Regions from separate parts of the Kocuria cellulosilytica genome, predicted to be linked through region 2. Evidence: predicted binding sites of a transcription regulator. Region 2 holds the regulator's gene; the other holds the start of a gene.
The links. The regulator HspR, encoded in region 2, represses chaperone genes until heat shock. The targets are predictions, from matches to a motif close to AAGTTGAGTCNNNNNGACTCAACTT.
Positions count from the first base shown of each region.

Region 1: RCG67_RS10795 (Hsp20/alpha crystallin family protein) is a predicted target of HspR. The motif match lies at 1,373-1,397, and genes of this name have one in related genera.

Region 1 covers NZ_JAVFWZ010000006.1:116,423-119,786, forward strand. The annotation lists gene RCG67_RS10790 (NADP-dependent isocitrate dehydrogenase) at 1-628, opposite strand, end outside; gene RCG67_RS10795 (Hsp20/alpha crystallin family protein) at 827-1,351, opposite strand; gene RCG67_RS10800 (Gfo/Idh/MocA family protein) at 1,496-2,590, opposite strand; gene RCG67_RS10805 (TetR/AcrR family transcriptional regulator) at 2,837-3,364, shown strand, end outside.
Region 2 covers NZ_JAVFWZ010000002.1:309,184-312,547, forward strand. The annotation lists gene RCG67_RS03985 (LOG family protein) at 1-312, shown strand, start outside; gene trmB (tRNA (guanosine(46)-N7)-methyltransferase TrmB) at 284-1,075, shown strand; gene RCG67_RS03995 (GNAT family N-acetyltransferase) at 1,072-1,566, shown strand; gene RCG67_RS04000 (heat shock protein transcriptional repressor HspR) at 1,670-2,110, opposite strand; gene RCG67_RS04005 (DnaJ C-terminal domain-containing protein) at 2,112-3,128, opposite strand; gene RCG67_RS04010 (nucleotide exchange factor GrpE) at 3,293-3,364, opposite strand, start outside.

The DNA of each region.
Region 1 (3,364 bases), on a different contig from region 2:
CCTTGAGCACCGTGGTGCCGCCGTCCTCGCCGACCAGCCGGATCGTCAGGGTGTCGTCGTCCTCCATGACCACGGACTTCTCGTTGTCCCGGAAGTCGTCGGCGCCCATGGTGGCGACGTTCGTCCTCGACTCCGCCGTCCACTCGCCCATCCGGTGCGGGTTCTTGCGGACGTAGTTCTTCACCGAGGAGGGGGCGCGGCGGTCCGAGTTGCCCTCGCGCAGCACCGGGTTGACGGCGGAGCCCTTGATCTTGTCGTAGCGGGCCCGGATCTCCTGCTCCTCCTCGGTGCGCGGCTCGTCCGGGTAGTCCGGGAGGTCCACGCCCTGCTGCTGCAGCTCCTTGACGGCGGCCTTCAGCTGCGGGACGGAGGCGGAGATGTTGGGGAGCTTGATGATGTTGGCCTCGGGCTTCTTGGCCAGCTCGCCGAGCTCGGCGAGGGCGTCGGCCACCCGCTGGTCCTCGGGCAGGCGGTCGTTGAAGGCGGCGAGGATGCGACCGGCCAGGGAGATGTCGCGGGTCTCCACCTCGACGCCGGCCGTCGAGGCGTAGGCCTCGATGATCGGCTTGAACGAGTAGGTGGCGAGCAGGGGCGCCTCGTCGGTGCGGGTGTAGATGATCTTGGCCATGTGCGGGCTGTCTCCCAGGATGTCGTCGGATCGGGGTGGTGCTTCCTGGTGCCAAGATACCCGAGGCGGCGCCCCGTCCGCTGGCCGCCCGGGGAGTGCGGGGGCTCCGGGCACGACGGCGGGCCCGTTCCCCGCGGGGGAACGGGCCCGGGCCGTGGCGTCCCGGCCGGTGCGGAGCCGCTGCCGGCCGAACCGGGCTCAGCCCTCGGTGGACTGTGTGGAGCGTTCGCCGTTGACGAGCTCGCCCTCGCCGATCACGCGGTCGCCGGAGTCGTCCCGGCTCTCGCCCAGGGCCTGCTGCTCGCCCTGGCCGGAGACCACCTGGATCTTGCGCGGCTTGGCCTGCGCGGAGACGGGGATCGTCACCGTGAGCACGCCGTTGTCGTAGTTCGCCGCGATGCCCTGGATGTCGATGCCCTGGCCCAGGTTGAGCTGGCGCACGAACGAGGAGCTCTGCCGCTCCCGGGTGATCCACTGGACGTCCTGGACCTCGGGCAGCTTCCGCTCCGCGCGGATGGTCAGCAGCTGGCCGTCGACGTCGACGTCGACGCTCTCGGGGTCGATCCCGGGCAGGTCCGCCCGCAGGATGTACTGGTCGCCGTCCCGGTACAGGTCCATGGGCATCTCGCGCAGGCCCTGCCGGGCGAACAGCGAGGCGGCGAGCCGGTCGAAATCGTTGAACGGGGTGAACATCGTGGCCACGTCAATCATCTCCTCAACCATGTGAGCAATGTCTTCGACATTTAGTTGAGTCGGATCAACTCAACTGTTGACCATGATAGTGCCGCCCTGAGAGCTCTTCAACAGGTCCGGGGCCGGATCGCCCACGGCGAACCGCCCGTCGGCGGGCGTGTGCGGGCCGCCGTGTCAGGGGGTGTCGTGGGGGTAGCGCACGCCGATCCGCTCCCGCACCCGGTCGAAGAGCTCCACGAGCTCGAGGGAGTCGGCCCACGGCATCACGGGGGACTCGAGCAGGCCCTGCTGCACGCAGCGGGTGGCCTCCCGCATCTCGAAGGCGTAGCCCGCGCCCGGCACGGCCACGCGCTCCACCGCGGGGTCGGCGCCGCCGCGGGCGCCTGCGGCGGTCTGCAGCACCAGGGTGGTGGGGCAGTTGATCCGGCCGTCCACGCGCAGCCAGCCCTCCGTTCCGCTGATCGTCACCTGGTGCGGGACCGTGCTGGACAGGGTGCCGCTCACGTGGGCCCGGCCGTAGCCGTAGTCCAGGGTCAGGGCGGTGTCCACGTCCACGTCCGTGGCGCCGAGCTCGGCGCGGGCGCTCCAGCGCTCCGGGACACCGAGCACGGCGGAGGTCCAGGTCAGCGGATAGACCATCATGTCCAGCAGCACCCCGCCGCCGTCGGCCCGGCGGAACAGCCGGTGGGTCGGGTCGAGGGGGCGGTGCATGCCGATGGACCCCTCGACCGAGCGCACCCGGCCGAGCCGGCCCTCCCGGACCCAGCGCATCGCGGTGCGGAAGCCGGGGGTCATGCGGGTCCAGACGGCCTCCATCAGGAAGACGCCGTGCTCGCGCGCCAGGCGGAACAGGTCCCGGACCTCCGCCGCGGTCATGGCGAGGGCCTTCTCGCACACCACGTGCTTGCCGGCCCGCAGCAGCGCCGAGACGTCCCGGTGGTGGTAGCCGTGCGGGGTGGCCACGTAGACGATCTCCACGTCCGGGTCGGCCGCCAGGCGGTCCAGGCCCGTGGCGGCGGCGGTGCTGCCGTAGGCGCGCTCCACCCCGTGCCGGCGGGCGAAGTCCTCGGCGCGGTGCTGGTCCCGCGAGCTCACGGCGACCAGCCGGGCGTCGGGCAGCGCGGCGAGGTCCGCGACCACCTTCTCCGCGATGCCGGCGGTGCTGACCACGCCCCACCCGAGCGTGCGGCCCGTCGGGGTGCCGGGGTCGTCGAGGTGGGCGGCGTCGAGGGAGGCGGCGACGAACGGGCTGAGGATCTGGGCGGGCATGGGCGCATTCTGCCACGCCTTTCCCCGGCGCCACCCGCTCGGCGCCGTTCGCCCGGCGCCGCCGCCCCGTGCCGCCCGCTCGGCGCCGTTCGCCCGGCGCCGCCGCCCCGTGCCGCCCGCTCGGCGCCGTTCGCCTGGCGCCGCCGCCTCGTGCCGCCCGCTCGGCGCCGTCCGCCCGCTCCGAGCCGTGCGCCGTCCTGTCCGGACGCGCCGATCGAACGACCGTTCATCGCCTAGACTGGCCCCGTGCCCCGGGTGAGCCAGCAGTACAAGGACGAGCGCCGCCGCGAGATCGTGGCCGCCGCCAGCGAGTGCTTCCTCGAGCACGGCTTCGAGGGGGCGTCGATGCACCGCATCATCGCCGCCACGGGCCTGTCCGCGGGAGCGCTGTACAACCACTTCCCGAGCAAGCAGGAGCTCGTGGCGGCGGCCGCCCGCGCGGCGCTGGACCGGGTGCTCGCGGCCGCGGAGGACGAGCCCGGGACCGACCCCGCCGCGTGGGTCGTGGGGCTGCTGGAGCGGCTGGCCGCGGACCCGGCCACCACCCGCCTGCTGCTCATCACGTGGGGCGGCGCCGTGACCGACCCGGATCTGGCCGGGCTGGCGGGGGAGCACCTGGGACGTGTGCGCGACCGCGTCGAGGAGCGCTACGGGCGGTGGGCGGCCGAGGAGCTGGGGCTCGACCCCGGCGCGGCCCGGGAGTGGGCCGGGATGTTCGCCCAGGCCATCCTCTCGGTGCTGCAGGGCTGGGTGGTGCAGTCCTGCCTGCTGCCC
Region 2 (3,364 bases):
GACGTGGCCGGCTACTGGCGGCCCCTGCTGGACGCGGTGGCCTCGATGTCCGCGGCCGGCCTCGTGCGCCCCGAGTACCGGGACGCGGCCGTGGTCGCCCGGGACGCGGACGAGCTGCTGGAGCGGTTCGCGGCGTGGGAGGCGCCGCCCCGCCGCTGGTCGGAGCCGCCCGCCGTGGGCGGCGGGGCGGTGCCCCCCGGGCCTGCACCCGGCCGGTCGGCAGCAGGCCGGCCGACAGCCGGCGGGTCCGCGACCACCCGGCCTGCGCCTAGGATGGTGGGCGATGAGCGAGCAGACCCCTTCCCCCGCTGAGGGCCCCGCGCAGGGCCCCGTTCCCGAGGAGTTCCACCGCCGGCCGTACTCCTTCGTGCGCCGCGGCGACCGCCTCACCGCCCGCCGCCAGAAGGCCTGGGACGACTGGGCGCCCACCCGGGTGATCGACGTCCCGCGGGTGCGCACGGACACCTCCGTGCACCCCGACCACGAGTTCGACGCCGCCGCGGCCTTCGGGCGCGAGGCGCCGCTGGTCGTGGAGGTCGGCTCGGGGCTCGGCGAGGCCGTCGTGCACGCCGCCGCCCAGGATCCCGCGCGGAACTTCCTCGCCGTCGAGGTGTACAAGCCCGGGATCGCGGACCTCCTGCTCAAGGCGGGCCAGGCCGGCGTGGACAACGTCCGCGTGGTGCAGGCCAACGCGCCCGAGGTCCTGGAGCACCTGCTCGCCCCGGCCTCGGTCGACGAGCTGTGGGTGTTCTTCCCGGACCCCTGGCACAAGACCCGCCACCACAAGCGGCGCCTGGTCTCCCCCGCGTTCGCCGAGCTCGCCGCCCGGGTGCTCGTGCCGGGCGGGCTGTGGCGGCTCGCCACGGACTGGCAGGAGTACGCGCTGGTGATGCGCGAGGTCCTCGACGCGTCCCCGCACTTCGAGAACGTCCACCCGGGCCCGCTCGCCGACGACGAGCACCCGGACACGGGCTGGGCCCCCCGCTGGGAAGGACGGATCCTCACGAGCTTCGAGCGCAAGGCGCGGGAGGCGGGCCGCGTCCCGCGCGACCTCGTCTACCGCCGGACGGAGTGAGCGCAGCCTCCGGCCCGGAGCGGGACGGCTTCGTCGTGGTGCGCCCGGGTGATCCCCGCACGCGGCCGCTCCTCGAGGGCCTGCACCTCGAGTACGTGGAGCGCTACGGCCCCGAGATCGGGGCGGAGGAGATGGCGCACCACCCGGTGGACGACTTCATCGCCCCCGCCGGGGCGCTCCTGCTCCTCCTCGAGGACGGCGTGACGGTGGCCGGAGGCGCGTTCCGCCGGCACGACGACGCCACCGCCGAGCTCAAGCGGGTGTGGACCGCTCCGGCGCACCGCCGGCGCGGGATCTCCCGGCGGGTCCTGGCCGAGCTCGAGCGGCTCGCCGCCGCGGCCGGGTATCGGCGCATCTACCTCACCACCGGCAGCCGCCAGCCCGAGGCGTTCGCCCTCTACCGCCGCAGCGGCTACGTCCTGCTGCCCGGGACCGCGCAGGTCTATCCGGGTGGCGTGTACGACGTGGGCTTCGAGAAGCACCTGCGCTGACCCGCACCGGTCCGGGTCCGGCCGTCCCGGGATCCAGCCGGTCAGCGCTCCTGCCGGCGCGAGGCCGGCCGATCAGCGCTCCTGCTGGCGCGAGGCCGGCCGGTCAGCGTTCCTGCTGGCGCGGGGGCCGGTACAGCACCACGGCCTGCGAGATCTTGCGGGCGCGGGGACGGGCGCCGCGGGCCATGCGCACCACGTCCCCGCCGACACCGGCGGCGAAGATCCGCGAGGACTCCTCGGCCCGGTCCCGGGCGTCCTCGAGCTCCTGGGACAGCTCCGCCACCCTCGCGCGCAGGGCCGCGACCTGGTTCTCCAGCTGGAGGATGCGCCGGATGCCCTCGAGGGACACGCCCTCCTGGGACAGCACCTGGATCTGCTGCAGCTTCTCGATGTCGCGCTGGGAGTAGCGCCGGGCCCGGCCCGGGGCGCGGGACGGCCTGACGAGGCCGAGCCGGTCGTACTGGCGCAGCGTCTGCGGGTGCATCTCCGCGATCTCCGCGGCCACGGAGATCACGAACAGCGGCTGGTCTGCGTCCAGTGCCATCTCACACCCGCGCCTTCGCGGCCAGGCCGGCCCGGGGGTCCTGGGCCGCGGTCGCCTCGGCGAACGCCCGGACGGCGTCCTGCGCCTGCTCGTCGAGCTCGGCCGGCACGTGCACCTCGACCGTCACGATCAGGTTGCCCGAGCCCTTGGCCGTGCTGAACCCGCGCCCCTTGACGCGGAAGCGCCGGCCCGAGGACGTGCCCGCCGGCACCTTCAGCCGCACGGTGCCGCCGTCCAGCACGGGCACCTCGATCGTGGCGCCCAGAGCCGCCTCGGGGAAGGAGATCGGCACGGTGACCTCGACGTCGTCCGTGCCCTCGACCCGCTTGAAGAAGGGGTGCGGCGTCACGTGGACGGTGACGTAGAGGTCCCCGGCCCCGCCGGGCCCGGAGTGGCCCTTGCCGGCGAGCTTGAGCTTCTGCCCGTCCCGCACGCCGGCGGGGATCCGCACCGTGGTCTCCTGACCGTTGCCGCGGCGCAGCTTGATCGTGGTGCCGTGCACGGAGGAGCGGAACGGGATGGTCGTCTCCGTCCGGATGTCCTCCCCGCGCGCCGGCGGGGCCTGGTACCCGCCGTAGCCGCCGGGCGCTCCGTAGCCCGTCTGGCCGCCGAACTGAGCGAACAGGTCCTCGAACCCGCCCGGGCCCCCCGCGCCGCCGGTGGAGTAGGTCGTGCGCCGGCGGCGCCCTCCGCCGCCTCCGCCGAAGATGTCGCCGAAGAGGTCCTCGAAGTTCGCCGAGCCGCCCCCGCCGCCGGCGCCGCCCGCGGTGAAGCGCGCGCCGGAGCCCATCGCGCGGATCGCGTCGTACTGCTTGCGCTCCTCGGGGTCGGAGAGCACGGAGTTCGCCTCCGTGATGTCCTTGAACCGCTGCTCGGCCTCCGCGTCGCCCGGGTTCTGGTCCGGGTGGTACTCGCGGGCGAGCTTGCGGTAGGCCTTCTTGACGTCGGCTGCGGACGCGTCCTTGGAGACGCCGAGAATGCTGTAGAAGTCCTTGTCGATCCAGTCCTGGCTGGCCATGACGCCTCCTTTCTGTGGGGCCGGTCGGGGTCCTGTCGAGCAGGGCCCGGTGGTGGTGCTGGGGTGGTCCCCGGTGCCGCGGCACCGGGGACGGGTGGACGGGTCAGGGGAGGCCCGCGGGGCGGGCCTCCCCTGCCGTCGCTCGGATCAGGCCGGGACCGGCCTCACTCGGCGACCGCGACGGCGACCTGGGCGGGCCGCACCACGCGCTCACCGATCCGGAAGCCGGAGCGCAG